Linked DNA regions of Peribacillus sp. FSL E2-0218. The protein of the gene in region 1 interacts with the protein of each later gene in a pairwise test. Links are inferred from orthologs where the notes say so. Each region holds a gene or a part of one and is shown on either strand. Other genes may lie near its edges. The genes, in order: MHI53_RS06815 and MHI53_RS14515.

Region 1 (15,534 bases):
AATTAACTCATTCCCAATTGCAACAGCCACGTGTTGCCTTAGAACAAGGTATACACGTGGCTGTTATTGTTTAATTGGAACGCTTCAGGCAATCATCTACATGGCCGGACTGTTTTCTGCTGAAGCAGCATCATTTGAGACAAAATCGCCCTATCGGAAACCTTTTATGTTAAACGAATATGAAGTTTTTCCCATACCCTGAAAAATATGAGCAGGAAATTGACGGCACTCATAAATCAAGCCTCGCCATTTCCGCCCTTGCCTTTACTTAAATGAATGTTTGGAATATCTTGGACACATTTTTTATATCCAAATATGTTATACTATTAGTAAAGAGGGTGCATAAATTGAAAAGCAATAAGTATAATACTGGCGAAACGGTAACCATTCAGGATACTGATGAATTAGTGACCATTAATAAATGGGCATATGTGAAAAATATGAAAAGATATTCTTATACTGTAAAAGAACATCCGACCACTTTTTTCTTTGAGGAAGAATTAAAAAAGGCCTAATAATGTCGTAAAACCCTACTCGGCTCAAGAGTGGGTTTTTTAATGCCTTTTTCTTTTTTCTCCATAATAAAAAACAGACCCCTATCAAGGGATCTGTTCATATAGGTTACGATTTAATTATAAATTAAGCTTTTTGAACGTTAGCAGCTTGAGCTCCACGAGCACCTTGCTCAACGTCGAAAGTTACTTTTTGACCTTCGTCTAAAGATTTGAAGCCTTCGCTTTGGATTGCTGAGAAATGTACGAATACGTCGTCTCCATTTTCACGCTCGATGAATCCAAAACCTTTTTCTGCGTTAAACCATTTTACTGTACCTTGTTCCATAATTTGTTGCCTCCTAGTGCATAACACACATTGTATTACTATTTTCAATCATTTGGAAAATAACTAGTATCCTCTTCCACAATCAAAAACAATTCTTTATTAGATTAACATGAAATGATTAAGATAGCAAATGATCCAATGATATTTTCAATGTGACCATAGGAAATCCATTGTTTATCCTTCATTATTAATTTTCTTTATTTTACCCACCATGATTCAGATGTGGAAGAACGGGTATATCAGAGTATATGAAAAAGTGCGAATAAACATACAAAATAACAACTTAGGAGGTCAAGCGATGAAATATTACAAAGTTTCCAATAGCGGGTTTGATAGTAAGGTCATCGTAGCCAATAGCGGGTATGAAGCCCTTGGGTATTATTTAATGGAAATTGATGATCAACTTGGCTTTGTTGATGATATTGATGTGGATGAAGTGGATGCCGATGAACGGGTCGAGATTTCCTATACAGGCTATCCCATTTATAAAACACTTCAGGAGATTTACCAAGAAAAAGAATTTTGGGAAGTGCCCCATGTTGTTATCGAAGTCGAATGAAAAAAAAGAAATTCCCACCCTTTTCTTGAAAGGGAAGGGAATTTGAGTTTTGACGAAGGAGAGTTCACGAACGTATCAACTCTGTCAAATAGTATTTCGTGATCGCCAGATATTCGCGGAAATATGATTTCGGCACGGATACTTTTGGTGTTTTTGCCGGTATTCCCTTTATATTCAGGCCTTCTTTGGTCGCTATTGCAACTGCCCGGTAAATATGAAAATCATTACTGACGATCACGCCGGTTGCTGCTTGATCAGGAATGAATTTTTTAGCGAACACTATATTCTCATAAGTTGTCGTCGATTTGTCTTCCATAATGATACGAGTCCCTTCAATCCCCTTTTCAATCAGCCCCCGCTGCATCGCTTGTGCTTCAGATATGTCCTCACCGGGGCCTTTGCCGCCGGATACGATGGCTACTGTCTGCTTATTCGCCAATAAGTACTCGGACGCTTTATCAATCCGATATTGTAAAGATAATGATGGAACGGAGCCTTTGACCCTTGCCCCAAGAATAATCAGGTAATCGGCCCCCTCAGGAATATCCTGGTGCTTGCTTTCCTGGATTTTCAGGTGCAGAAAGCCAAAATACACCATTACCAATACAGCAACGATTATGAATGATTTCACTGCCTTCTTCACCGCTTTTGACCGTTTCGATTCACGTTCGTTATACAACATGAATCCCCAAACCCTCCTATAAGACAGCGGCATCACCATGGAAAAGGGAGCCGTGCATATAAACTCCTCTCCCTTTTCCAAGATCGTGATACCCCGGCACAACAGCGACAATCTATTCCGCCACCATATGATCGTAAATCAGCTTGCCAATTTTGCTGATTACTTGCCGGCTTTCTTCCTCCGATTTCATATTTTCAGTAAGAACGGCCGCATAAACAGTTTGAGTCTCCGAGCGAATGATTGCACAATCATGGGAAACGCCCCGAATTCCGCCTGTTTTGCTTGCGACCTTCACTCCTCTGCCCATCAGTGATGGAAGTTTATCTCTTAATTGCTGATTGTCAAAAACGCGCAATATTCTTTCCTGGCTTTCTTTCGTTAAAAAGTCCCCTGTATGTATCGCTTTTAGGCAAGTAATCGTATCTTCCGCCGAAATCGTATTGTCCCGCCCCTCTTTTAATGCCTTAAAATCCTGCATTTTCCTTCCAAGGATGGTATGCTTCAAACCCAGCTCCTGGATGCATCGATTGATTTCATCAATTCCCAACAAGCTCATCATCATATTCGTCGCTGTATTGTCGGAAACCGTTATCATCAAGGTCAATAAGTCCTCAACCGTTAAAAATACTTTATTGGATAATGCATGCAGGACCCCCGATCCCCCAGTCACTGCATTCGGGGGTATGGTCACTGGTTGATTCAAATAGATGTTTTTTCGTTCACTTTGCCGATACCCTTCGATGATCATTGGTATTTTGATCAAACTTGCAGATTGAAACGAGTCTTCCTCTTGATAACCAATCATATCACCAAAACCAGATTCAATTTTATAAGCAATGTTGCCGTCAAATGCATCAACTAATGCCCATATATCATTTTCGATCATTTGTAATGTCATCGAATCCCTCTTCCTCCTTGTTTAACCAAACCCTCTAATGACGGTTCTATTCCCTAACTTATTCTACCATGTCAATTGCAGTACTTTCTTCTGCAATATTCCAATTTCTCTAAATTTATATATCAGAACGAAAAAAAGAGCTCTCGCATGAAAGCTCCCTAACACCGATATTCATCTAGCTTTTACAGCCCGGCCCTTTCCTAATGGGAACCGTTTCTTTTCAGTTGTATCCACCTGGGTGATTTCCCCATCGTGGACCGTTATGATCACGGATCCATATTGAAGAGATTCCAAACTTGAAATGATATGCCTGATTTTCAGTTCTTCTTTCTTTTCCATTTTATCTCCCCTTTACTACTGGTAATAAAGCTTCGGACATGCCTAATGTCAAAAAGAGATTCCCCTTTACCATGTTTTCTTGAGGAAAACGGTTTACCTATTTTACTTTCATTGATTTTTCGGAAATAAGAATAATCCGAACATAGCCCCTCCCTTGCACTTGAAAAACAAAAGGCACCCAGCATCTAATCAATTAGATGTAAGGGCGCCTTTAGTTGACTAATCGGCAATATTTAAAGGAATTTCCAAATACGAAGTTATAAAGCTTATTATTCTTACCAACTAACTTGGTATTAATTAATATAATCCAATCTCTTCCTTTTGTCAAGAACACAACGAAATTTTCTGATTAGTCCGTCTTTAACATTTTACTTATTTACCACTTTACCAAACTAAACTGTTTACGATATACTATATTAGTATAAGTTGTCGGAAATCAAACACACATTGCATTCAAGAAAGGTACGATTATATATGGTAAATAAAAAATGGGGTTTATTGATCTTAACCACTTTCGTAGTTGGAAATATGGTCGGCGGCGGAATCTTCATGCTACCTGCCCAATTAGCACAGGTATCCAGTCCATTAGGGGCAACATTGGCCTGGATCGTTACAGGACTTGGTGTATTCTTAATAGCGCTCGTATTCGGCAACTTGGCTGTCCGGAAACCGGAGTTGAAGGCAGGTCCTCAAAGCTATGCTCAATCATTGTTTAAATCCCCTGCAAAAGGAAGGATTTCAGGCTATAGCATGGCTTGGGGATATTGGGCGGCGAATTGGGCGGCGACAGCATCCGTCATCATTTCATTTGCTGGATATCTATCGACGTTTTTTCCTGTGATGCATAGTACGAAAGTGATTTATTCAGCGGGTTCCTTCCAACTGGAGCTTGGAAGAGCGCTGACATTTGCAGTATGTACCATCGTCCTTTGGGGGATTCAGGCAATCCTCGTAAGGAGCTTTAACAGCGCTGGTAAACTGAATCTTTTTGCTACGATTACAAAAGTGATCGGATTCTTGTTTTTCATCATCATCACGATATTCATCTTTGATTCTTCCAACCTAGGAAACGGCGGCGAATTTTATGATAAGGCAGGTACATCGATTTCTTTAGGTGCTCAAGTTAATGCTGCTGCGATTTCAGCTTTATGGGCCTTCATCGGGATTGAAGCGGCCGTCATGCTTTCAAACCGTGCCAAATCACAAACTGATGTAAAAAAAGCGACAATCATTGGTTTGCTTATCGCCGTTTCCATTTATATAGGCATCACTTTATTGACGATGGGTGCCATTTCACAAGAAGAACTGAAGGTTTCACAAAAACCGCTCGTAGACGCATTGCAATCGGTAGTCGGCTCAAGCGGCACCTATTTGATGGCCGCTCTTGCCGTCATCTCGCTATTGGGTTCTACGATCGGATGGATTGTCGTTGCATCTGAAGTTCCATACCAAGCAGCGAAATCAGATCTTTTTCCTGCCTATTTCGGCAAAGCGAACAAAAATGGCACTCCTGTCCGATCCATGACAATAACGAATATCATGACACAGATTTTCTTATTCTCGACCATTTCCGGTACGATTTTGGAAGCCTATAAATTCTCCATGATCGTCGCAACACTTGCCTACTTGATTCCTTATCTTGCATCGGTCCTGTATCAATTGAAGTTGGTCTTGACTGGGGAAACCTATGACATCATGAAGGGTTCAAGGGTTCGCGATGGGGCCATCACCATCCTAGCATTAGTGTACTCCATCTGGGTCGTCAAGACAGGCACAGCCGATATGCACACATTCATACTTGGCATTGCCCTCTACGTACTTGGACTGCTTCTATACCCGCTGTGGATGAGAAAAAAAGCATAACCGCAAACACCTTGGCTTCTGCCAGGGTGTTTTTTCATATCTCCTTCAACACCAGTTTCGTTTTCAGCAAAACTTTTTCCCCTGTTCCCAGATCCTTCACCCCGGTGAATCCAGCTGACAAATCAAGATTGGGTGCATTCGTTACCCATGTATAGGGTTCAGGGCATACGAACCCATCCTGATTGAACAATACCCAAAATTTATAATGATGGTCGACATGATAAATGACCTGCACGCCGGCCTCTTGATCCGTAAGTATGCATTCGTTATTCAGATTGCTTTCCTCATCATAGCTGAATATATCATCAAACAGCCGTCCTTCCAGGCAAAATCCATTTTGGATTTCTTTTTTATTGGCCGATTCCCCGATTTTACCAGTGGGCAAAGACCGTTCATTCAATTCCCAATGCTTGTTGACAGGAAGAGCTATGCGGCAATTCCCGATTTGGCTTTCCGCTCCAAAAGGAAAATTGAATACCGTATGATAACCGGCTCCCCAAGGAAAGGGTTCAAGGCCGTTATTGAGGATTTCCAATTGGACCTCCAATCCATCATCGATTAATATCAATGACATATTGACCACGATATCTTGCGGAAAGCTTTTTTTGAGATAAGGAAAATCCCGGCTAGAAAACTCAGTCTTGATGAGGACTTTATTCCCGATTACCTCCCTTTTGATGACGTTCCATGGCTTATCATGCAAAAATCCGTGGATGTGATTCGACTTCTCCCTTTCATTGATAGGGAACCTATAAGTTGTGTGCTTATAAGTAAATTGGCCATCTTCGATTCGGTTTGGCGGAAATAAAATGGGCATCCCGTATAATATCGGGAGTTTTTTATAGTCCTCAGAACAATCGGGGGTCCGCAGCACTTGAATATCCTTATGCTTGAGCTTCAATGAAAGAAGATTGCTTCCCAATGCTGGTACAAGTATTCCTTCCACATGTTCATTACCGAATTTCAGGGCCTCTTCCTTAATGAAAGTCGTATCTTCTATGTAACCTGTCACATACTCTCCCCCTTTGGCTTTCCCACATTTCCATCGTACTTCCACCAGCCTTTTTTTGCAACAAATGGAACGTAAACCCAGCAGTTTATCAATCTCTCACCTTTTTTCATAGAATTCTAAACCCATGAAAAAAAAGGATGCCTTTTCGGCACCCCTTTTTTATCTATTGCTTTCGCTTACCATGGCCACTATGCCTTCTTCATCATCCAGAACGAGTTCAATGCCGGAATAAGGATCTTTATTCAAATATTCATCAAGCCATAAACGAAGTGCTTCTATCAGATTGATGGTAATTAACACTTGTTTTCGCCCATCGACGAATGCTTCCGCCGAAAAGCCATAATCATCATCATACATCAATTCCACTTCTACTTCATTGGGTTGTACCTGCTTTTTACGAGCAATGTAAACGCAAACGGCATTGATGATATCTTGTTCCGATATCTTTAGCCTCTCCATGGATTTGGATCCTCTTTCTTCTTCTTATCTTTGAAATAAGTGAATATTTTACGGATTACAACCACTAATGCAATGATCGCTAACACATTGACCATTAGGCCAAGAATTGAACCAAGTGCTCCCATATTGGCAAATAGGCCACCGAACAGCAAGCCAGCCAACCCTCCGAGCATGATTCCCTTCATTAAACCGCCTTTAGCAAAAGAACTTCCCGTTTTCGTATTCGTTTTTGCTTTATTTGTAGTCGTCGCATCCGATTTGTTCGTTTGTTTATTTTGGAAATTAGAATTATTATTATTGTTGCTATTGAAGCTTCTTTTTCCTGATTTGTAGCCCCTTGCATCAACTGACTCCGAGTGGTCCTGGAATACATAAGAACCAACTGGCGAGAATGCTAGTGTAATCGTAAGTAATGCAGCCATTAATTTTTTCATCATGTTTTTTGCCTCCGTTTACTAGTATGGAATAATGCTTCCTTATTTGTTTTCCCGGATTCACTGAAAGTCCACATCACCTATCCTTGTTTTATCTTATAGTATTTACGTTCAATATCAAAATAAGTTTCATTTTTTTTGATATTTTATTAAAAAAAATAAGCAGGTGAGCCTCAGGCCCCCTGCTTATTAAAGAAGATTAGTTTACACGTACCACACGGCCGTTGAATTTATCCGCCCAATATCCGCTTGACATATTGGCGACTGCAACACCTGTAGAACTTTGCGAACCGATGAATTTGCCACCGCCGACATAGATGCCGACATGCCCATCCGTTTTATACGTATTGAAGAATACTAAATCCCCAGGCTGCATTTGGCTTTTAGAAACTTGAGTTCCCGCGCTTGTCAATGCTCCCGTACTTGCTGGAAGATTCACGCCCGCTTGTTTATAAGCCCATGCAACGAAACCTGAACAATCGAATAATCCGTTAGCAATATCGGATGCCGTTCTTCCGCCACCGAATTTATAAGTCGAGTTACCGATATATTTATAGCCTGCTGTAATGGCAGAGCCTGTATTTGCACTGCTTGGCTTGCTTACGTTTTCAGTTTTACTGGCTGCTGGCTTGCTGGCTGCAGGTTTGTCAGCAGAACTGCTCTTAGATGAATCAGAAGAAGAAGCTGGTTCTTTAGACGAACTTGATGATCCAGCGTTAGAAGAACTTGACGACGACGATTCTCCTTTAGATGATTCATCACTAGAAGAATTCACTTCTTGTGCAGCACGATCAAGATCTGCTTTCTCTGCTGCTTTACGCTCTTCTTCTTTTTTGATATTTTCACGAATCGATGCAATTTGTGCTTCAAGTCCAGCATCTTTATTCTCTAAAGCCTGTTTAAGGGCTTCTGCTTCCGATTCTTTCTTTTCACTCTTTGCCTTCATTTCGATCATTTCTTCTTTTTGGTCCTCAATCTGGGATTGCATGCCTTTAAGCTCTAATTCCATATCTTTCAGGTTTTGCAATTTTTTCTCTACAGACGCTTGTTTTTTCTCTAGGTCAGCTTTATCCGCTTCCTGCTCGCTAAGGATTTGCTGGTCAGCTTCCACGATCGTTGCCACTGCGCCAACACGGTTAACGAACTCACCAAAGCTTTTCGAACCTAAAACGACTTCCAGGTAATCAACGTCCCCGCCGCTCTCTTGGAATGAAACCGCACGTTCTTTCAAAACTTCCTCGCGTTTAGCGATTCTATCTTCCAAAGCTTTAATTTCTTTCTTTAGTGACTCTATCGCTTTTTCAGTATCTTTGATTTCTTGCTTCGTTTCTTTGATTTTCTCGTCATTTGCCTTCATTGCATTTTCAATCTGGGCAATTTGGGAAATCATTTTCGATTGTTCTTTTTTCAATTCCTTGATGACTTGCTCTGCTTCTGATATGTCCGATTGAATTCCTGTACGCTGTGATTGAATGTCTGAGATTGACTCGGCTTTCACTGACGGTAATGCAAAAGCGCTACCTAAACCGAGCATAATTGTCGTGTTCAATACGATAAGTTTTTTCTTCAAGCTCATTTCCCCTGCTTTCCTCCCCGTGCATTTCCATCGACCCACTTCTTTTTCTCTATGAAAAATCATCAGTCAAAATAAATAGCTGGGAACTCTTCTCTATTTTTTTTACTCATTATGTATTTTTCTATGGTTGTAACAATATGAAATATATTTCTGAAACTCTACTATGTTTTACCTAAGTCGTAGTATATCATCAGATTTTGTCAAATGCGTAATAACAATATTACAATTACATTTCATTTTTAACATAATACACGAAAATTCGACTTTTTCATGTGATAAAACGTCCATTATTTTACATAACGCAGTGTGGGTTTTGATGCAAGACTATTTATCTACTTCTTATAACCAAGGAACCAGTGACCATTGGCAGGTAGAAAACACGATAAAATCGGTGGACTTTTCACCTGCCATTCCTGAGAAACGAAAAGTCGGTTTCCTCTCTCCATTTGTCCAGAGGATCTGGGAAACGCCTCTTCACCTTTCGGCCTGCGGTGACTCCCTTGGCCATGTTTCCCCGCAAAAGTTGGCGCCTTTCCTTACAATCCTCTCGGCATGAATACTCTGCCTATAGTCTTCCAGGTTTTAGAATAGTAGGTTGTGGCGCCATGAATCGTTTGCTATGCAAATACGAGCCTCTCTTGTTCGTCTTCAATAAAAAATCGAGAAAGTTGGAAAACCGGAACCCGTCGCTACAGATACAGGATACAAATCAAAAAGGCTTCGGAAAGACAAGCTTTCCGAAACCTTCGTTTTTCGACATTTGCTTAAATTCCAGCCATATAGTCGACAAAGACTTTCAGCTCTTTTGGCCTGACAAACACTTTTGCGCCTTTTCTTAATCCAAGCTGAATATAATGCTCTTTGGTCAGCTCGACTTCAAGCGGTTCGTTCGTATCCTCGCGGATCACTTCGATGCGGACGATGGCTCCCATCGTATGAATATGATCGATGATGGAGGCTATCGAATCCTTTCCTGACGCTTCTGTTTCGATGATGAAATTATGCGCCCTCACATACCCTGTGCTGACGCCATCTTCACTGTCAGGCGCATTCATTTCCACATTCCCCGTTACCAATTTCCCTTGTTGGACGTTCCCCTTGAAAAGATTGACACTGCCAAGAAAATCATAAACAAATGGATTGATCGGGTGATCATATACTTCTTCGGGCGTTCCGACCTGTTCAATTTTCCCTTCATTCATGATGACCACCCTGTCGGCGACATCCATCGCTTCTTCTTGATCATGCGTCACGAACACACTCGTCACATTGAATTCATCATGAAGCCTTCTCAACCAGCGCCTGAGTTCTTTGCGAACCTTGGCATCCAATGCCCCAAATGGTTCATCAAGCAAAAGTATGTTAGGTTCGACCGCAAGGGCCCTTGCCAAAGCTACACGCTGGCGCTGGCCGCCGGATAGCTGGGATGGGTAACGATCTTTATATCCTTCCAACTTGACGAGCTGAAGCAACTCGATCACTTTTTGTTCAATCTCTTTTTTACCTGGTCTTATTTTTCTGGGGCGGACCTTTAAACCGTAAGCAATATTATCGAATATGGTCATATTGCGAAAAAGGGCATAATGCTGGAAGACGAAACCAACATTTCGATCCTTTACATGCTTATGTGTGTAATTTTCCTCATTGAATAGGATACTCCCATTCTCTGCCTGCTCAAGCCCCGCAATGATGCGCAATAATGATGTTTTCCCAGATCCGGATGGGCCAAGAAGAGCGATGAGTTCCCCGCTCTTAATTTCCAAATTGATGTTGGTAAGAGCTTGATATGATCCATAATATTTTGTAATGTTTTCAACGATGATGCTCATTTCTTCCCCTCCTAGCTCGCTTTTGTCGATTTGAAGTCCGTTTTCCATTCAATGAAGCTTTTGATGATCAAGGTGATGATGGCAAATATGGACATCAGGGATGCAACGGCAAACGCTGCTGAAAATTGATATTCATTGTATAAGATTTCAATATGAAGCGGCATCGTGTTCGTCATTCCCCTTATATGGCCGGATACGACCGATACCGCGCCGAATTCCCCTATCGTCCTTGCGTTGCACAGGATGACGCCATATAAAAGGCCCCATTTAATATTAGGAAGCGTGACATACCAAAAAGTCTTGAACCCTCCTGCACCAAGTGTCAATGATGCCTCTTCTTCGGAAGTTCCCTGGCTTTGCATGAGCGGGATCAACTCACGAGCAATGAACGGGAAAGTGATGAAAATGGAGGCGATGACTATCCCCGGTATCGAGAAGATCACTTTCAGGCCAAGCGTTTGCAGCACCGGACCAAGTGCCCCATGTAAGCCGAATAGAAGGACAAAAATCAAACCGGCGATGACAGGAGAGACCGAAAAAGGTAAATCTATCAGCGTTATCAGGAAGTTTTTCCCCTTAAAATCATATTTAGTTATCGTCCACGCAGCCACTACCCCAAAAACGGCATTGAGTGGCACCGTGATGAGGACGACGATCAATGTTAACTTGATTGCCGCCAATGAATCCGGATGGGCTATTGCCGCCAAATAAGCATCTGCTCCTTTTTCAAACGCCTTTACAAAAATGGCGATTAATGGGACGACTAAAAACAACGTCAAAAACAGCAAGACAATGGAAATAAGGATCCACTGTATTGATTTTGGCTCTTTTATTGCGTTTTTCGTGATCTTGACAGGTCCATTCGTTTTTGCAACAACTGAATGATCATGTTCCACTATGTCCCCTCCTACTTCCCTGAGTATCTTTTGCCTGTCCACCACTGCAGGACATTGATGGTGAACAAGATCAGAAATGTAATGACGAGCATCACTGCCGCTACCGCCGTGGCACCCTCATAATCATACTGTTCGAGCTTTGTCATGATGATCAGCGGCGAAATCTCCGTTTTAAATGGCATGTTTCCGGCAATGAAGACTACGGATCCATACTCTCCCAGCGCCCTTGCAAATGAAAGCGCAAAGCCAGTCAGAATCGCTGGAATCAGTTCGGGGAAAATTATTTTTATGAATGTTTGCATGCGATTCGCCCCAAGGGAAGCCGAGGCTTCTTCCATTCCTTTTTCGATATTCTCAAGCACTGGTTGAACCATCCGGACCACGAATGGAAGGCCGATGAATATGAGGGCTATGATGATCCCTGCAGGGGTGAATGCAATTTTAAAGCTAAAGAATTGGCCGATCCACCCATTCGGTGAATACAAGGTCGTCAAGGTTATCCCTGCGACAGCAGTCGGGAGGGCAAAAGGCAAATCAACCAATCCATCGATGATCCGTTTACCCGGAAACTCATAGCGAGTGAGCACCCATGCAATTAAAACACCAAAAACCGCGTTCACGAATGCCGCAGTTAACGCTGTCATAAAACTCAATTTATACGAGGCGACTACCCTTGGTTCTGTTATGGTCGCCCAGAACTCCTGTAATCCCATCGAAAACGTATTCAGAAAAACCATCGATAACGGGATCAAAACGATGATGGTAAGATACAGCAGCGTAAAACCCATCGTCAATCCAAAACCGGGTATGGTCCTTTTATTCTTCCGTTTTCCTTCTGTCATTATAGTCATCGTTTCGCCCCAGTTCTTTCTTATTGTGTATGAGGGAGAAGATGTGAACATACACCTTCTCCCTCATGGCTTATTTGGGTTGATAAATCTCGTCGAATGTACCGCCGTCATTGAAGTGTGTTTCTTGGGCTTTTTTCCATCCGCCAAACTTGCCATCCACCGTCACCATATCGATCTTGGCAAATTGGTCTTGATATTTGGCGAGAACCTTCTCATCCCTAGGACGATAGAAGTTTTTCGCGGCAATTTCCTGACCGGCATCTGTATAAAGGTATTTCAAATAGGCTTCAGCCACTTTTTTTGTTCCTTTTTTCTTGACCACTTCATCGACAACAGCTACTGGAGGCTCAGCTAGAATACTGATTGACGGATTGACGATTTCATATTTATCATCACCGAACTCCTTAAGCGTCAAATAGGCTTCATTCTCCCAAGCAATCAGGACGTCGCCGATTCCCCGCTCCACAAATGTGGTCGTAGCACCGCGTGCTCCAGAATCCAAAACCTCAACATTCTGATAAAGTTTCTTCATGAAATCCTTCACTTTTGCTTCGTCATTATCGTATTTCTTCTCGGCAAAAGCCCACGCAGCCAAGTAGTTCCACCTTGCTCCCCCGCTAGTCTTTGGATTTGGTGTAATGACCGATACATCCTTCTTGATTAAATCATCCCAATCTTTAATTCCTTTTGGATTATCTTTTTTCACCAAAAACACGATCGTTGATGTATATGGCGTCGAGTTTTCCGGTAAGCGTTTTTGCCAATCTTTCGCCAATAGGTTACTGGCTTCATGAATGGCATCAATATCATAAGCAAGTGCCAATGTTACGACATCCGCTTCCAAGCCATCGATGACAGCCCTGCCTTGTTTCCCGGAACCGCCATGGGATTGTTGAATCGTAACATCCTGACCGGACTCTTCTTTCCAATGCTTCGCAAACGCCTCATTGAATTCCTGATACAATTCCCGTGTCGGATCATATGACACATTCAATAGCTCAACCTTTTTCGATTTTCCGTCTCCCTCCGTTTTTTCCGACGAATTGCATCCCGCAAGTAAACCGAAGGCTAAAATTACACTTGACCACACCATCAACTTTTTCATGGACTTCCCCCTATTTTTCACTTTTAGCAACAAAAAAGGCAAACCATCCCCTTCAATCATTCTATTCAAGGAGATAGCATGCCTTCAGTTCTCTGATCAGCAAATATTCTGAATTTACGTATAACTACCATAAAGCAAAGTATACCAAGTTGTCAACTGCGTTTTTTTTACACAAGGATATGGAACTACTATTTTTCTGATCCTTTCCAATTAAAATGAGTGATTGATACGGAATAACGAGACTCCGGCTTTAGGAAAGAGAGACACCCGAGGGCCGACCGCCTCTGGAAAGCTTAGCACCTGCTGTCGAATGAACGCATAACGTACAAACCTTTTCTTTTGGATTTCGGAGGTTTACCCGTACACTTAGCCACTTTACTCGCCAGTTCGGCACTTTTGCCCGCGAATTTATCGGATTTACTTGCGAGTTTAGGCTTTATCTCGAATTTGAGGCTGTTTCACGCCATCTGCATGTGGATAATCGGGATTCACTCTTCATCTTCACAGAAAGTGAAAGGAAACGGTCTAAGTACAAATCCTCCTAAATCACGTGGACTAGCCGTTCTACCTTTCCCCTAATGCAGAGTGAATCGGAGAAAAACAATAGCAGCAAGCTCAATACGACGCGTTTTTTTTCTTATTATAAGCAAAAGCACCCTATGGGATGGACTTTATTCAAGTGTCCATCCCATAGGGTGCTTTTTAAGGAAAAATAGAGACCCATACATCCAAACATTTAAGGCATGGTATCTTTTCGATACAGCTTCTTATCCAAAATATATTGATAACACCGATCAGGCAGCAAATATCTTGGCTCTCCCCCCATCGAGAATTCATCCCTTATATAGGTAGAACTGATTTCCATGGAAAGGCCTTTATCGATAAGGTGAAAGGTATTGCCATCATCATAATTCCTAAGCAACGGACTCTTGGAAATGATTTTCAGCATGTCTATCCCATCACGTGCCATGACGATGAATTTATGATTGGCAATCAATTTTTCCCTGAATTTCCATCGTAAGTGCACCGGCTGATCCTGATTATCCATATCATCCAGTAAATCGGCACCCATTATGAAATACACTTCGTCACTTGGATACTGTGATTTAAAGAACTCCATCGTATACCAGGTGTATTGTTTCCCCGTACCTGCACGTTCATTGATTTCATAATCACTCACTTCGAAAAGCGGATTATCCTCTATGGCCATGCCAAGCATTTCCCAACGATGTTCATTACTCGTTTTCATTTGTTTATCGATGCGCCCATTTGCACAAGGTAAAAAAATCACCTTGTCCAGCTTTGCACGATGCGCAATCGTCGATGCTGTCCATAAATGAACATTTGTGACTGGATCGAAGGAAGAACCATAAATTCCAATCTTACCCATACACATCCCCCCCCTTCATCACTTTCTCTTGATTTTCAGCATGAATGTGTAAACGATGCAAAGAAAAATCAACCACGGCACACCAAACTGGAGAACGATTTTAAATGGGCCAGTAAACCAAGTGGATACCGTCAATGCAAGCAAAAGCAAGGCGCCAAGTATCGTTAAATATGGAAAACCGTGCATTCTTACCGGTAATTTACGCCCGCCTGTTTTTTCCCAGCTCTTCCTGAAATATAAATGCGAGATGAAAACCATGAACCAGGTCAAGATGGCACCGAACATCGATATGCCCATCATGAACGCATAGGAGGTATCAGGAAGAAGGACCTTTACACCTGCAGCAAGGAAAATGCCCAAAGTAGATATGAGCAAGGCCCTTATCGGAACTCCATTTTGTCTTACTTTCCGAAAAAATGCCGGGGCCTGCCTTTGCTCGGATAATGAAAATATCATCCGGGTGGAGGCGTATAATTGGCTATTCATGGCTGATAAAGCTGCCGTTAAAATAATGAAATTCATGATACCCGATGCACCGGGTATATTCAGGATTTCCATCACCCTGACAAAAGGACTTTTATCCATGCCAGCATCTTGCCACGGGACAATCATTAACATGATTCCGATTGTCAGTACATAAAACGTTGCGAGTCGGAAAACAGTCGCCTTTAAAGCTTTCGGTACGGCAATATCAGGGTCCTTTGCTTCCCCTGCGGTCACGGCAATCAGCTCTGTCCCTAAAAAGCTGAAGAGAGATATGAAGATGGCCACCCAAAGGCCCCAGAACCCAAATGGCAAAAA
Region 2 (15,490 bases), 1.6 Mb from region 1 along the record:
ATGGACGAAGAAGGAGTTAAAGAGACTTTTGACTGAAGTGGAGGAAGAACCACAAGATGTGTCGGTTTTTTTTGATGGGGGATATCAAAAGCAAGAAGGCCTCGCTGGAATCGGTGTGGCCATTTACTTTCGCCAGGGCAAAAAGTTCTGGCGATTACGCGCCAATTTAAAACTGGAGCAATTGGAATCCAATAATGAAGCGGAATATGCCGCTTTTCATGAAGCCCTCAGGCAACTCGATGAACTAGGGGTCCATCACCAGAGCTGTGTTTTCAAAGGGGATTCGCTTGTTGTCTTGAAGCAACTTTCAGGTGAATGGCCATGTATGGAAGAAAGCCTGAATAAATGGCTGGACCGCATTGAAGCGAAGCTTGATAAGCTAAAGATCATACCGGTTTATAGGCCAATTGCGCGGAAGGACAATCAGGAAGCCGATCGTCTGGCAACCCTTGCTCTTGAGGGAAAAGCCATTTTCAGCAAATCCGAAATTGCAGGGTCAAAGGAGCCATATCCACAATGAATAGGAAAAAAATTTATGAAGAAGTCGAAGATGTTCTGACTTCATTCTGCCAGGATTGCTTTTTGAGAAAACATTTCCGAAAAGAAAAGGGGCGTACTTACGCCCACCAGTTCTGTATTACCGAATGTACCGTTGGAGAAAAGCTAAAGAAGTTAGGCAACGAACTTAAAGGACATTTGTAAAATTAGGCCACATAATATCCTGCAGGATCACCAAGGATATGGTATTATAGGTAAAAAATAGAGAAAAGTGTGAGAGCCTTGAAAAATAGAAAAGGGAAGCTGAATGATAAATCGTTTCCGCCTCTTACCATTCCGGAAATTGACTTCATGATGGCAAAATTGAAAAAAGCCGAAAATTACGGAGCGACCTTGAATGAACATCAAGCACTTTCAAAAGTGGAAATCAATAAAAAAATCAATCAAGCCTCCGTTCAACTGAAAGGTCTTTTTCACGAAATACGCAACAATGGCAATATGCAGCTTGAAACGGTCCAGGCAATTCAAGCGCATATTGCACCTGTCATTTTGGAAGCTGCAAAAAATCCGGATATTCATTACCTTTTCGAACGATTGAAAGCGAGCAGTGAGTACACATACAGCCATAATATCGGTGTTGGGATCATTGCCACTTACATAGGGAGGAAGCTTGGATTTTCCAAAGAAAATCTTTCAACCCTGACTCTGGCCGCCACCTTGCATGATGTTGGAAAAACAAAGATTCCCGAGAGTGTATTGGAAAAACGGGGAAAATTGACTGCTGCAGAGTATGAGGAAATGAAGCGTCATACAATCCATGGGTATGAATTACTTAAAGATATCCCCGGCTTGCCTCCGTCGGTTGCATTATCCGCCCTTCAGCATCATGAACGGGAAGATGGGAATGGCTATCCATTAAGACTGAGGGCAAATGATATTCATCCTCATTCGAAAATCGTGGCGATAGCCGATGTATTCCATGCGATGTCATCCAACCGTGTATATCATCAGGCCATGCCATTCCATAAGGTGATTGAGCAAATGAACCGTGATATGTTCGATAAACTCAACCCGGAATTCCTGCTTGGGTTTATATCTCAACTAATGTCTACCTTGGTAGGAAAAGAAGTGTTGCTGACCAATCAGCAAACCGGGACGATCATCATGATCAATCCATACGACCCACTTAAAGTTTTGTTGAATACGGAAACAGGAATCAAAGACTTGAGAATGGAAGAGGAATGCAGGATCGAACGGATCATTGGTTAGTGAAAAAAGGGACCGATCTTTAAGAATCGGTCCCTTCGTCATGCTGTTTAACAGAATCGAAATAGGCTTTGAGCATCACTTTATTCTCAATGAAGTCTGCAATCGTATATTGATCGAGGACCTGTAGGAAAGCATCCAGAGCATTATTTAGGGCAAATTTCAATGAACAGACAGGAGAAATGATACAGTTGCCGTGATCTTTAAAACATTCCACCAAATAAAAATCCTCTTCGGTTTTCCTTACAATTTCCCCGACGTTTATTTCTGCAGGCGGTTTTGCCAGGCGAAAACCGCCATTTCTACCACGTATCGTCTCGATATAGCCTAATTTACCTAAATTATGGACGATCTTCATCAAATGATTTTTGGATAGTTGATAAACTTCCGAAATCTCTTTTATATTTGATAATTTGCTTTGGTCGTGGGAAGCCAGGTAAATCAACACTCTAAGTGAGTAATCGGAATAACTCGTCAACCTCATGTCTATCGCCTCACATTCTATCCCCATTTGACTATATCATAAATGTGAACAATTTATAAACATCAAACTTTAGCGACTGAAAAGATGTATGAAATATATTGCTTTTCAGTTCGTTCCGTTCTAATATAAACATGTATTCAAAATACTTGTTTATGAGAAGGGGTTTATTTATGCTATCCCAGAAAACCATCGATATTATTAAATCCACAGTGCCGGTATTAGAGGTGCATGGTACAACCATCACAACCGTATTCTACAAAAATCTTTTTGAAGCACATCCGGAATTATTGAATATTTTCAATCATGCCAATCAGAAGAAAGGACGGCAGCAACATGCACTTGCCAACACAGTTTTGGCAGCAGCCAAAAATATCGATCAACTAGAATCGATCTTGCCAGTGGTCAAGCAAATTGCGCAAAAACACAGAAGCCTTGCCGTCAAGCCTGAGCATTATCCCATCGTCGGGGAATATTTATTGGCGGCAATCAAGGAAGTATTACAGGAAGCAGCTACAGAGGAGATCCTCCAAGCCTGGGGGGATGCCTATGGTATCATCGCCGGAGTCTTCACTAGCATCGAAAAGGAAATGTACGATCAAGCTTCGGAACAAGAAGGGGGCTGGGCAGACTTCAAATCATTCACAGTCGTCAAAAAAGTGCCGGAAAGTGATGTAATCACATCCTTTTATTTAAAACCGGCAGATGGTGCTGTAATTCCATCCTTCCTTCCTGGCCAATATGTAACCGTCCGGATCGCGATACCTGGTGAACGCTATCTTTTCAATCGGCAATATAGTTTGTCGAATGCCGCTGGAAAAGACCACTTCCGGATTTCCGTCAAAAAAGAGAGGCAGGGAAGCTCTCCGGATGGCAGAGTCTCGAACTACCTGCACGATTCCATCCAGGTGGGGGACAGTCTTGACTTAACCGTTCCTGCGGGCCATTTCACCATCGACCTGGAAAAAAGGACACCTGTCGTCTTCCTCGCCGGCGGCGTCGGGATAACCCCTTTCATGAGCATGGTGCATGCAGTGGCCGATCAAACACCCGAACGTGATGTACACTTCATTCATGCAGCCGATAACGGAAAAGTGCAGCCGTTTAGAGGCGAACTGACAGACCTAGCACAGAAACTCGTGAGCTATCAATTATCGTTCGTGTATAAAAATCCGGATGAGCAAGATAAGCAGCTGCAAAATTATGTGAAGGATGGGTATATCGATAAGGAATTATTGAGCCTCCATGTAAAGCATGAAGCTGACTATTATATTTGTGGCCCTGTCCCTTTCATGAAAGGGCTCATCACTTGCCTGAAGGAGTTAGGGGTCGAACCTGAAAACATTCACTATGAGTTCTTCGGTCCTGCCATGGCACTATAAGAAGTCTGTAGTGCAAGGAATGTTATTGACATCAAGAAGATAATTTTGCATACTATATTAAAACCATGAACGTTGAGAGAAGATTAGTATGCGAGATATGACTGTGACAGAGAGCGGCGTCGATTGCTGGAAGGCCCGTGACAGGAAAGCGCAGAACCTGCTTCTTGAGTCCTATGCAAAACATAGGCGCAAATCCTGGCGTTATCAGGCAAAGTGGAATGCATGAAACTTGCGTTCAATGAAGGTGGTACCACGGAGAGCAGCCCTTTTCGTCCTTATATCGAGGATGAAAAGGGCTTTTTTTCATGGCTAAGATATTTATTGGAGGACTGAAACGATGGAAAAGAAACGCATCGTAGTTAAGATAGGAAGTAGTTCTTTAACCAACTCACAAGGTGAAATCGATCAAAGCAAATTTTCCGATCACATTCAGGCAGTGGCAGCTTTAAGGAATGCCGGACATGAAGTGGTCCTTGTTTCATCCGGTGCTGTAGCGACCGGATTTCGTAAGCTTGGATATCCGACCAGGCCTGTGACGCTTAAAGGAAAGCAAGCGGCTGCGGCTGTTGGGCAAAGTTTGCTGATTCAGTCATATATGGAACAGTTGGGCCAGTTTGGAATCGTCCCGGCACAGATTCTGTTGACACGGAAGGATTTCTCGAAAAAAGCCAGATATAAGAATGCCTATGCTACTCTGATGGAATTGCTTGAACGCGGCATCCTGCCGATTATCAATGAAAATGATACGGTATCCGTCGAAGAGCTGACCTTTGGTGACAATGATATGCTCTCCGCCTTAGTGAGCGGCCTGGTACACGCCAACCACTTGATCATTTTAACGGATATCAATGGTCTCTATGATTCCAATCCGCATACGAACCCGGAGGCTAAGCGATTTGATAAGCTTTCCGAAGTCACGGAAGATTTATTGCAGATGGCAAAAGGTGCAGTCTCGAATGTAGGTACAGGGGGGATGAAATCGAAGCTGATTGCAGCCCAGACAGCACTTTCACTTGGGGTGAAAGTATTTATAGGGTCTGGAGCGGGACGTGAAAAACTCATCAAGATCCTCGAGGGCGCCGGGGACGGCACATACATCGGCAATGATGTCTTGACAACCGTAACGAAAAACAAACAATGGATATCCCTTCATTCTCAGGTTTCCGGAAGAATATTCGTTGATGAAGGCGCTGAACGGGCATTGGTTTCGAATGGAAGCAGTCTATTGCCCGCTGGAATTTATGAAATAACAGGCGTTTTCAACAAGGGGGACGTCGTCGAAGTCTTTGGCACAAATGGATTGCTGGGCCGCGGTGAGGTTCTTTATTCCGATGAGGAATTGAAACAGGCCATGGGCAAGCGGACAACCGAGCTTGTGATCACTTCCATCGAGGTCATCCACCGTGATAAATGGGTGAAAGCATAACTCAAAATCAATCTAAAGCAGGAAAAGGGGGCATTTGAAATGAGTGAAGTGACGGCGAAAGGTAAGGCAGCGAAAGCGGCCAGTTATCAGCTAATCGGATTGACTACAAAAAAGAAGAACGAGGCACTCGAGAAAATAGCTGAGCAACTTGTAAGCGATAAAGAAGCGCTGATAACGGAAAACCAAATAGATCTTGAAGAAGGCCGCAAAAAAGGCTTGAGTGAATCAATATTGGATCGAATCATGTTAAACGATGCACGCATTGATGATATGGCAGCTGCGATAAAGCTTTTAATGGATTTAAAAGACCCTATCGGCGAAACATTGGAGACGATTGAAAAAGAAAACGGCTTATTGATTAAAAAACTGCGGGTGCCAATCGGTGTTATTGGAATGATTTATGAAGCAAGGCCCAATGTAACCATCGATGCGGCTACATTAGCTTTAAAAACGGGGAATGCCGTCCTGTTAAGGGGAAGCTCATCAGCGAGACATTCCAATATGGCATTGGTCTCCTCCATCCATAAGGCCTTGGCGAAAACGGATATTCCAGTGGAAGCTGTACAGTTAATCGAGGATACAAGCCGTGAAACCGCAAAGGAGCTTTTCCATCTTAATGAGTATTTAGATGTTTTGATTCCCCGAGGTGGTAAGAATTTAATAGAAACGGTCATTAAGGAGTCCACTGTTCCTGTCCTTGAAACAGGAGCAGGCAATTGCCATATCTTTATTGATGAAACGGCAGAAATCGCCATGGTCGAGCGCGTTGTATTAAACGGTAAAACACAGCGCCCATCCGTGTGCAATGCAATCGAGAGCCTTCTTATTCATGAAAACTGGTTTAAAGGAAATGGCGGACGCTTGCTGACGCTCCTCGATGATGCGGGAATAGAAATATTTGGGGATGATGAGGTTTGTCATGCTTTCCCGAAAGCGCAAGCTGCTACGGAGGAAGATTGGTCAAATGAATATTTAGCATTGAAAATCAGCGTGAAAATTGTCGAAGATGTATCGGAAGCCATCGAGCACATTAACCAATACGGTACGAAACATTCCGAAGCGATCCTTACGAAAGCTGAACAAAACGCTTCCATATTTTTAAATAAAGTAGATGCAGCAGCTGTTTATCACAATGCCTCCACCCGCTTTACCGATGGTTTCGAATTTGGTTATGGTGCAGAAATCGGCATTTCCACACAAAAGCTCCATGCGCGTGGACCAATGGGCTTGCCAGCGATGACTTCGAGCAAATACTTCATTTATGGACAGGGGCAAATTCGCGAGTGACATTCATTTTTACTTGGAAGGTTAGAAAAGCTCTAGTAAGGGTATTGTATAGTACATTACTTTTAAAGGAGCAGATACCATGGACAAGAGGTTTATAGCAATATATGAAAATGAAAAAAAAGCGACTGAAGCAGTGGAGAACTTAAAGCAACAAGGTTATACTTCCGATCAAATATCTATCATAGCAAAAAACGTTGACAAATTGCCGAATGAAGCGGAAGAAGTCAGCCCGACAAGGACAGATGGATTGGTTGCTGGTGCAGCAGCAGGCGGAGCTGTCGGATTGACTGGCCTATTGATTGGAATGAGTGCATTGGCCGTACCGGGAATAGGACCGATATTGGCAGCCGGGCCGATATTCGCTACATTTGGGGGAGCGGCAGCCGGGGCAGCCTCAGGAGCAGGCGGCTTGAGGAAACCACTATTGGATATGGGATTGGAGGAAGAAGACGTCGATCAATACGTGGAAGATATCAAGGCAGGAAAGATCCTTGTCATTGCAGACCCCGTATTAAGTGAATGAATTCACGCATAAACATAAAAGCCCCTTGTGAATTCATGAGGGGCTTGCGTTAGTTTTTTCAATCTCTTACTATTGCTTGATAGGATGATGGCCACCGAGTTCCACCTAATGGTGAAGACAAATGTTGATGACTTCCGGACGGCTTCCTTCAAACAGCAATGACCCCTTCTTGATCGTTCAAGAAGGGGCTTTTTTTTTGCCTTTATCATTCATTATGGAAGGACTGATCCTTCCTTTGCTGTTCTTCTGCAAGAAACTCAAAAAAAACATTCATGGCATATAGGGGCTGCTCATTCATCTTCTTATAATAATTACTTTTCCGCGCATCCGTTACATAGCGGCTTTTTTTGATTCTCTCCAACATATAATTCCGGCTCATTCTCGCAATTTCTTTTTGGTTGTGTTTATTTTCTTTTAATAGAGCGAACCCGACTGCCCCAATCAATGCATAGATACCTAGCGCAATATTCGAGGTCGATAATGATTCGTTCTTAAATAAAAGGAAAAAAAGATTGATGACGGAAAACCCGATCATCACAGTCGATAAAAAGCCATATTTCATATTTTTCTTCAACAAAGGAGATAACTTTGCTTGAAGCTGTTCGATTTCGGCCTGCATGAAACGCGGTATATTCGTTAGTTTAATATTCATAGTTTCCTCCTTATAATCTTGCATGCATCCGATAAAAGAATGACATGGGATAATTTTTACCTATTTTATGAAACAGGAAAAGGAACCTTATATCTATATCTTATCGTTTTGAACTGTATTTGTCATGTTTATCTACTTTTCGAAGGATTGCCTGGATGAAGGCAAGACATGATCGTCTTGAAAAGCGAAAAAATCAGCAAGGGTCGGTAAGGTTTCTAAACATGCATCAAAAATTGCTCACAAGTAGCGCCAACATTAGACCTGGCCTCCCTAGCTATCAAAAAGTATGGACATGTGGTAAAATAGTCCTTAACTGGAAGGTGAATTTTCCATTTGATCAATAGGAATCGGGAGTGATGGACATATTGCGCCTTTTTTTTACATAAAAATGTGACTATTGTGGTATTTTGTTCTTTTAAATCGAGTTTTGAGACAAATCAATATATAATTAGAAAGCGAGACAATAGATACAAAGATTAAGGAGGGACATAGAATGATGGAATGGGCTCTTGTCATTTTGTTTGGTGCAGCAGTTTTACTGTTCATTTTATCGTTTAGTAAAAAGGATTCCGTAAAAGTGGACGAACAAATGGAGCAGCTTGCCAGCTCATTTGGAGATGAAATGAGTGTATTACAAGAAAAAATCAGGAACATCGAGATAGATGCAGAAATTACGGCACAAGAGGCAGGCGTTCTTGCTCTGTCTTCGGAAAAACGGAGCTTATTGCGTGAAGTCCTTGATTTACATAAGCGGGGCTATTCAACTGAAAGCATTGCATTGAAAACAAAACATCCAGAGAATGAGATTGAAAACTTGCTTACTCCTTACATAAAAGCGAAGAATGAAAGGAGGACCGTTGCCAATGACATCTAAATCATTGCGCAGTTTTGCAGGTGGCCTCATTGTTGCTGCCGGTCTGTGCGGAGCAGTATACTTCTTTGGCCCAGGGGAAGTTACGGGCACTTCGGAGAAACTTTCTGAAGATGAAATGAAAGATTCCCTCACGAGCAAAGGGTATGTCATTCATTCAGAAAAAGAATGGGAAGATCAGATTGCTGAAGCGGAATCCATTAAAAAACAGATGGATGAGGCAAAAGCGGCAGAAACAGAAAAAGAACCGAAGGAAAAAATCGTTTACCGCACAGTCCTGCGTGTGTCTAAAGGTTCGACAAGCATCGATGTCGGGAAAGACCTTCAAAAAGCAAAAGTCATTAAAAATGCTAATGCATTTTCTAAAGAGGTTGAAAAGAAAGGCAAGGCCAACGGTTTACGCCCTGGAACATATGAGGTGGACAGTGAGATGAAGACAGAAAAAATCATATCCATCATATTTAAATAACAAGGATTAACGACCATTTTTAAATGGTCGTTTCAGTTTGTAGGCAAAAGGGGTTCGGAATTATAAATTCCGAACCCCTTTTAAATTATCTTGGAATGTTCGCCTGAATTTTAGAGATCAGGGCTCGTCCCCTTTGTAAGGCCAGTATTGGACCTTTCCATGTCCAATTGGCCATCTTCTTTACATTCATGGCAGCGAAAGTAAGCATCGCCTGCATCGACAATTTTTTAAGTCCCCTTAAAGTAGTCCAACGCATACCATTTCTTTTGCCTCTGCGAATACACGCTCAATCGTTTCTTTACGTTTCGGATAGATAGGGTTTCCATCTTGTTGATGACGCAGATGATCTGACCTTCCACATGTGTTTGCCAGATATGCTGTGTCACCACTTTCTGATGAATTTCGTTGTCTGTACATCGTGATAAAGATGAGCAGGTTGCACAGGTGTATTGGGGAGATTTGTACTCACGATAGCCCTCTTTATTCGTTGGTTGTCGAGTACGTTAAAAGCTAACAATCAAAATGTTCATCGTATACCTAGTCATGTTTGCGAAAGAACCCCTCTTCTGTTCGAGGACGTGTACAGGGTAAAGCCGGTATGATTCTTTGTTAAATAGATAGTTTGTAATTGCCGGTGTTTTATAAGCGGCATTTGCGGCAACAGCTTGTGGGTTTCCAACTTTCTCAATCACTTGATCAATAAGAGGCTCTAAAACCTGTCATGTGTATTTCCAGGTGTTACAATCGTTCCTAATACAAACCCGTTGCGGTCTGCAGCGCGTGGAATGAATAGGCAAACTGTTTTGTTCGTTCATCTTTTACCTAGTAGCCACTCTCAGAATCCGTTGTCCTTTCTTTTATTCCTTTGATTTCGTTCTTATCAAATTTATCCGGTGGAAAAGGCTTCTACCTATGAATTTAAACAAAGTTGATTGGAACGTAAGGTACGAGACTCCTGCGGGAAAAGCGCGTCTAGGGGAGACACCGTAGGCGCAAAGCGCCAAGGAGGCTCCCCGACCGCCTCTGGATAAGCGAGTGCCTGGAGTGGAAATCCACGGCTACATAGTACAACTCATAAAAATAGACAAACTCGATTATCATCGAGTTTGTCTATAGTCTGTAACGACCATTAAAAAATGGTCGTTTTTTTATATCGCGACACTTTTATGATTGAGCAAACATGACAGGATAGACCTGTGAGTCGAGTTATATCGGTACCCGTTTTTGAATCAAGGGTGAAATGATTAACAAAGACATCCATGCGCAATGAATATCAGCCTTTCGCTGACTTGTTTAAATTCACCCTTCATTGACCTGAAATTCAGGATCCCTTCCCTTGCTTCGTAAGTAAGATTTCTTCGATGCTGTTGGTAACACAAATATTATTGATCGTTTTATCTTTAGTGTATTGCATTGCACCCGCTCCTCCTAAATAAAACTCGATTTCTTTATTTTCAGCAGCGAATAAATCCAGGGTGCTAAGCAAATCAGGATCCTTTTCAAATGGAAGCGTCGTCGATGCAGACAGCAGGACTTTAACGGGCTGTAACCGTGTTATTAGTGATTGGATCGACCCAGGAGCCGGTGAAGCTCCGATCAGTGTCGTTTTCCACCCTCTTAACATGAACCGTAACAAAATATAGTGTACAGGAATTTCATGGTATTCATGTGGAAGACAAGCACCTAAAACTAATTCCGCTTTATCCGAGTATTGAAAGTTACGGCGGATTTGCACAAGGAAGTCCTTGACTACCATACTCGAAACAGATTCCTGATATTCATCCCATTCGCCGCTTTCCCACATATCTCCGACTTCTTGTAAAAAAGGTGAGACGACAGAAGTCAAAAATTTTTCCAAACCGTAAAAGTGATAAGCCTGCTTTAGAACGATCAGTAAATCCAATTCGTTACACGTATACCCTATTTCCATCAACTGAATCACATAATAATTCAGTTCTGTGTCAAGAGCGGTCTTCGCCTGAACCGTTGCGTTTTCCATCGTATCGAGCTTTTCTTTTGCCAGGTTAGATGCTTGTTTAATAGAAAATCCCTTTTTTTGAAGCGATTTAATAGTTAAAAGAGTGTTGATATCTTCCTCGCTGTAAAGTCGGTATCCATTCTCATGGCGAACAGGCTGTATGATATCATATCTTTCTTCCCATTTTCGAATCACTTGTTTGGAAAGTCCTGTAAGAGCAGAAACCTCTTTTATATAAAACTTGCCACCACAGGAATGGTTCATAGTTTTCATCCCTTATATCAAAATATTTTAGGTATTATCTGTCGGTTCAAACATATAATGAAAATCCTATAACATTGTACAAGGCGACGAGCCGAATGTACATAGAAAAAACCTTATTTCCGCTAGTGAACGTGTCAGCTTTTAGAAAAACAATAAGTTTGTATAACGTTTGTATAAAAACATTATACAAAACGGTTGACAACTAAACAACTTCCTAGCAATAATTAACTCAATAACATTACAGGAGTTCTTAAGCTTATTAAAATATTTGGCAATATTACATGAGTGATATGGAAAAAGACATTGGGGGAAACCATGGTTAATAAAAAGAAGGTAATTGTTGTTGGAGCGGGAGTAGCAGGGTTGGCAAGTGCGATTAGATTGCAGCATGCGGGGTATCAGGTGGAACTTTTTGAAAAAGAAGCAATACCCGGTGGAAAAATGCACAAAATTGAAAAGGATGGTTACAAATTCGACTTAGGACCAAGTATAGTCATGATGCCAGAGCTTTATCAGGAAATTTTCGAATTGGCAGGCCGTAATCCGGATGATTATATCCCAATGGAGAAATTAGATCCGATGTATTCCGTTTTCTTTGGAAGCAAAGCGGAAGATACTTACGAAATTTCTTCAGACTTAGTCGATTTAATGAAAACCTTGGAGGACATTAGTGACAAAGATGCAGAAGGTTTCTTGAAATATCTTCAAAAAATCTATGAACGTTTCATTGTTGCAAAAAATCATTTTATTCAACGTCCATTCCGGCACGCATCCGATTTCTATAATCCTTTCATGATTCGTCAAGCGTTGAAATTGAAGACATTCGATAATGCCGATCATTTTATTGGAAAATATGTGAAAAATGAACGCCTTAAGCAGATGATTAGTTTTCAAACTTTATACATAGGTGTTTCACCATATAATGGACCTTCCTTATATACCATTATCCCGATGATTGAATTACTCTATGGCGTGTGGTTCATCAAGGGTGGCATGTATACGATGGCCCAATCAATGGAACGGCTGTTTATGGAGTTGGGCGGCATGGTTCACTATAACGCGAGTGTTCAAGAAATAATCATTGAAAATCAGCAGGCCCTTGGTATTAAAGTGGATGATAAAGAAATTCATTCTGATTATGTCCTTTGTAATGCCGACTTTCCCTATGCGATGAAAAATCTGGTCAAAGACAAGAAATCGAAAGGCAAGTATACAGATAAAAAAATTGACAGCATGAAGTACTCTTGTTCGTGTTTTATTATGTACTTGGGAATGGATCGAAAATATGAATCCTTAAAAACGATCCATAATTTCGTATTTAGTGAAGGTTTGGAGAAGAACTTAAACGACATTTTTGATGGACGGCTTCTAGATGACCCATCCTTTTATGTCTATCTCGGCTCTAAAATGGATCCATCATTGGCTCCTGAAGGAAAAGATGGGATATATATTCTAGTTCCTGTATCTGATCTATCAACCTCCGAATACGAATGGAATGATGAAACGATAAGCCATTACCGTTCAAAAGTGTTCGAAGCTCTTAAAAAAATAGAAGGTCTTGAAAATATTGAAAATGAAATTGTTTCGGAATCCTATATGACACCGCCCGATTTTGAATCGAAATTCAATGCCTATAACGGTGCATGCTTCGGCTTACGTCCTAACCTAGCACAAAGTAATCATCTTCGCCCGCAGAGTAAAGCTAAAAAATGCGAAAATCTGTATTTTACTGGAAGCAGCACGCACCCTGGTGCCGGAGTGCCCATCGTATTACTTTCAGCTAAAATCGCTACAGAAGAACTGATTTTGGATGATCGTGGCAGTAAGCAGGCAGTACATGCAGGGAATAACTAGGAGGTCGGCCGATGAGATTGACTGATCAAACACTATTGGATGAAGATTATCGGTATTGCGAGGACATCATCAAGCAGAACTCTAAAAGTTTCTATTTTGCTTTTTTAGGCTTACCGAAGGAGAAAGCAAACGCCGTTTATGCCATCTATGCTTTTTGCAGAATTGCCGATGATAGTGTGGATCTGGGAGGGACCAGGTCAGAAAAAATCAACGCGTTGAACCGCATTAATCAGGAGTTAAGCTTATTCCAGGACGAAAAGGAACTGGACCACCCGCTTTGGAGGGCTTTAAGAGATGTGTTCACCCGTTATAAAATGGATATTCAGCCTTTCTTTGATCAGCTGAAAGGCCAGAGAAGGGATATTGATTTCACCATTCCCCAAACAATGAGCCAGGTAGAGGAATATAGCTATTACGTAGCGGGAACGGTTGGTTTAATGCTCTTGCCCATCATCGCTTCCGAATCGGAACAAGATCTTACCCAACAAGCGATATCTCTTGGAGTCGCTATGCAAATTACTAATATATTGAGAGATGTTGGGGAGGACTATAGAAAAAACAACCGAATATATTTGCCGTTATACGAGATGGAATCGGAGTCGTACACTGAGGAAGATATTAAACAAGCCAGGATCAATATGGGCTTTATCAGGATTTGGGAGAAGATGGCCAGCCGTGCAGAAGCGTTGTTTGATGACTTTCAAGAAGAGATCCAATATTTTGATAAAGACAGCCAATTTCAGGTTTTGCTATCGGCACGTCTTTATCGTGGAATCTTAAACGCCGTAAGAGATAATGAATATGACTGTTTTTTTAAGAGGAATTTCATTTCTCCAATGAAGATGCAGCAAATTCAACAAGAAATTAAGGTTTTCGCTTCCGCTTCGACTTAGAAAAGGATAGTGAATGAAGATAATCCTTTATTGTTTATCGTTTAATTTTTGAATGGAAAAAGGGAGTGAAGGATATGACCAAAACCGCTAAAACGGTCGTCGTTATCGGAGGCGGGCTGGGAGGACTTTCAGCCGCCATATCGATGGCGCAAAGTGGATATAAGGTTTCACTTTATGAAAAGAACGACCATCTTGGTGGTAAATTGAATCGATTGGAACAGGATGGCTTTGGTTTCGACCTTGGTCCATCCATATTGACCATGCCTCAAATATTTGAACGATTGTTTGTAAAAAGCGGCCGCGATATGGCTGACTATATTCCTACGCTTCGCTTAAAGCATGAATGGCGATCCTTCTTTCCAGACGATTCGGTCATAGATCTATATGGAGACTTGAATTTGATGTTACAGGAAAATACTTGCTTGTCTGAAAAGGACATGGAGGAGTATGGACATTTTTTAGAATATGCAAGGCGAATATATGAAGTGACTGAAGAAGGGTACTTTGCCAAGGGCTTGGATTCGACGATGGAAATCTTTAAACAACACGGGCTGATCGCATCGGTTAAAGGTTTTGATCTATTTTCAACCATGTATGATGCCATCCAGAAACGGATCAGCCATCCAAAGCTTCGGAATATGCTTGCTTATTTTATTAAATATGTAGGGTCTTCTCCATACGACGCTCCTGCCGTTCTTAATATGATGATCTATATGCAACATGCTCAAGGTGTTTGGTACGTACCTGGCGGGATGAATCGAATTGCTCAAGGTATGGTCAAACTTGCAACTGAATTAGGTGTTGAATTACATACTGGAATGGCAGTCAGAAAACTCATCACCAAGGAAGGTTCAAAGGGAATCTTGGCAGCGGAGCTGGATGATGGGACGAGGAGAACGGCGGAACATTTTATCTCCAATATGGAAGTCATCCCAGCCTATGAAAAATTATTGGATGAAGGAAAGCACTTTATCAAGAAGCTTGAAAAACGGTTTGAGCCTTCCAGTTCCGGTCTAATCCTGCACTTGGGTGTGCGTAAAACATACCCTCAGCTTGCCCATCATAACTTCTTTTTCTCTAATAATCTACAAAAACAAATGAATAAGGTTTTCCGTGACCATGAATTGCCAGACGATCCTACCATTTATTTAGTCAATGTTAATAAAACCGATCCATCTCAAGCACTTCCAGGACATGAGAATATTAAAATTCTTCCACATATCCCATATATTCAAGATAAACCATTCACACAGAATGATTACATAGCCCTACGGGAAAAAGTATTGATGAAATTGGAGAAAATGGGCTTGACTGATTTGCGGCAAAATATTGTAACGGAAGACATGTGGACGCCGCATGATATTGAAAGAAGGTATGGATCACATCGCGGATCCATTTATGGTACAGTCTCCCACCGTAAAAAGAACCGAGGATTCAAACATGCAAAGCAAAGTGAGCGATACGATAATCTTTATTTCGTGGGCGGTACCGTTAATCCTGGCGGGGGGATGCCGATGGTTACATTAAGCGGCCAACAAGTTCGGGATAAAATAGTACAAAAGGATTCCAATCATGGCTAAAATTCGACTGCAAATCTATCTCAACTAGAGCAATGGAGAAGGGTTTCAAAAAGCCAGAAAGTGCAT

Evidence for each region.
Region 2: the proteins of MHI53_RS06815 (region 1) and MHI53_RS14515 interact in binary tests that used the Escherichia coli proteins (3 or more experiments, as listed by UniProt). The link is inferred for Peribacillus sp. FSL E2-0218 from one-to-one orthologs.

What each region holds. Positions count from the first base shown.
Region 1 is NZ_CP150304.1:1,421,329-1,436,862, reverse strand. What follows is about bases 8,460-11,352. They hold MHI53_RS06815 (sulfate/molybdate ABC transporter ATP-binding protein), read right to left. Parts: upstream 10,492-11,352; coding sequence 9,427-10,491; downstream 8,460-9,426. Other genes in these bases: cysW (sulfate ABC transporter permease subunit CysW), read right to left, coding at 10,503-11,352; MHI53_RS06820 (hypothetical protein), read left to right, coding at 8,979-9,218; MHI53_RS06825 (NlpC/P60 family protein), read right to left, coding at 8,460-8,662. In the rest of the region: MHI53_RS06880 (aminopeptidase), read left to right, coding at 1-2; MHI53_RS06875 (hypothetical protein), read left to right, coding at 348-515; cold shock protein CspC, read right to left, coding at 640-840; MHI53_RS06865 (hypothetical protein), read left to right, coding at 1,139-1,399; MHI53_RS06860 (YdcF family protein), read right to left, coding at 1,464-2,081; MHI53_RS06855 (serine hydrolase), read right to left, coding at 2,194-2,979; MHI53_RS06850 (YezD family protein), read right to left, coding at 3,151-3,318; MHI53_RS06845 (amino acid permease), read left to right, coding at 3,793-5,181; MHI53_RS06840 (aldose 1-epimerase), read right to left, coding at 5,216-6,193; MHI53_RS06835 (YxcD family protein), read right to left, coding at 6,353-6,652; MHI53_RS06830 (hypothetical protein), read right to left, coding at 6,640-7,086; more of MHI53_RS06825, read right to left, coding at 7,286-8,459; more of cysW, read right to left, coding at 11,353-11,387; sulfate ABC transporter permease subunit CysT, read right to left, coding at 11,399-12,238; MHI53_RS06800 (sulfate ABC transporter substrate-binding protein), read right to left, coding at 12,309-13,343; nadD (nicotinate (nicotinamide) nucleotide adenylyltransferase), read right to left, coding at 14,080-14,733; MHI53_RS06790 (amino acid permease), read right to left, coding at 14,752-15,534. UniProt on the Escherichia coli protein: Part of the ABC transporter complex CysAWTP involved in sulfate/thiosulfate import. Responsible for energy coupling to the transport system.
Region 2 is NZ_CP150304.1:3,021,796-3,037,285, reverse strand. The notes cover bases 4,368-7,216. They hold MHI53_RS14515 (glutamate-5-semialdehyde dehydrogenase), read left to right. Parts: upstream 4,368-5,092; coding sequence 5,093-6,340; downstream 6,341-7,216. Other genes in these bases: MHI53_RS14505 (DUF5392 family protein), read right to left, coding at 7,069-7,216; MHI53_RS14510 (general stress protein), read left to right, coding at 6,420-6,863; proB (glutamate 5-kinase), read left to right, coding at 4,368-5,053. In the rest of the region: MHI53_RS14545 (ribonuclease H family protein), read left to right, coding at 1-520; MHI53_RS14540 (zinc-finger domain-containing protein), read left to right, coding at 517-702; MHI53_RS14535 (HD-GYP domain-containing protein), read left to right, coding at 781-1,767; MHI53_RS14530 (Rrf2 family transcriptional regulator), read right to left, coding at 1,787-2,248; hmpA (NO-inducible flavohemoprotein), read left to right, coding at 2,419-3,627; more of proB, read left to right, coding at 3,965-4,367; more of MHI53_RS14505, read right to left, coding at 7,217-7,515; MHI53_RS14500 (hypothetical protein), read left to right, coding at 8,009-8,389; MHI53_RS14495 (endolytic transglycosylase MltG), read left to right, coding at 8,379-8,855; MHI53_RS14485 (MerR family transcriptional regulator), read right to left, coding at 10,177-11,097; crtI (phytoene desaturase family protein), read left to right, coding at 11,413-12,951; MHI53_RS14475 (phytoene/squalene synthase family protein), read left to right, coding at 12,963-13,844; crtI (phytoene desaturase family protein), read left to right, coding at 13,919-15,424. UniProt on the Escherichia coli protein: Catalyzes the NADPH-dependent reduction of L-glutamate 5-phosphate into L-glutamate 5-semialdehyde and phosphate. The product spontaneously undergoes cyclization to form 1-pyrroline-5-carboxylate.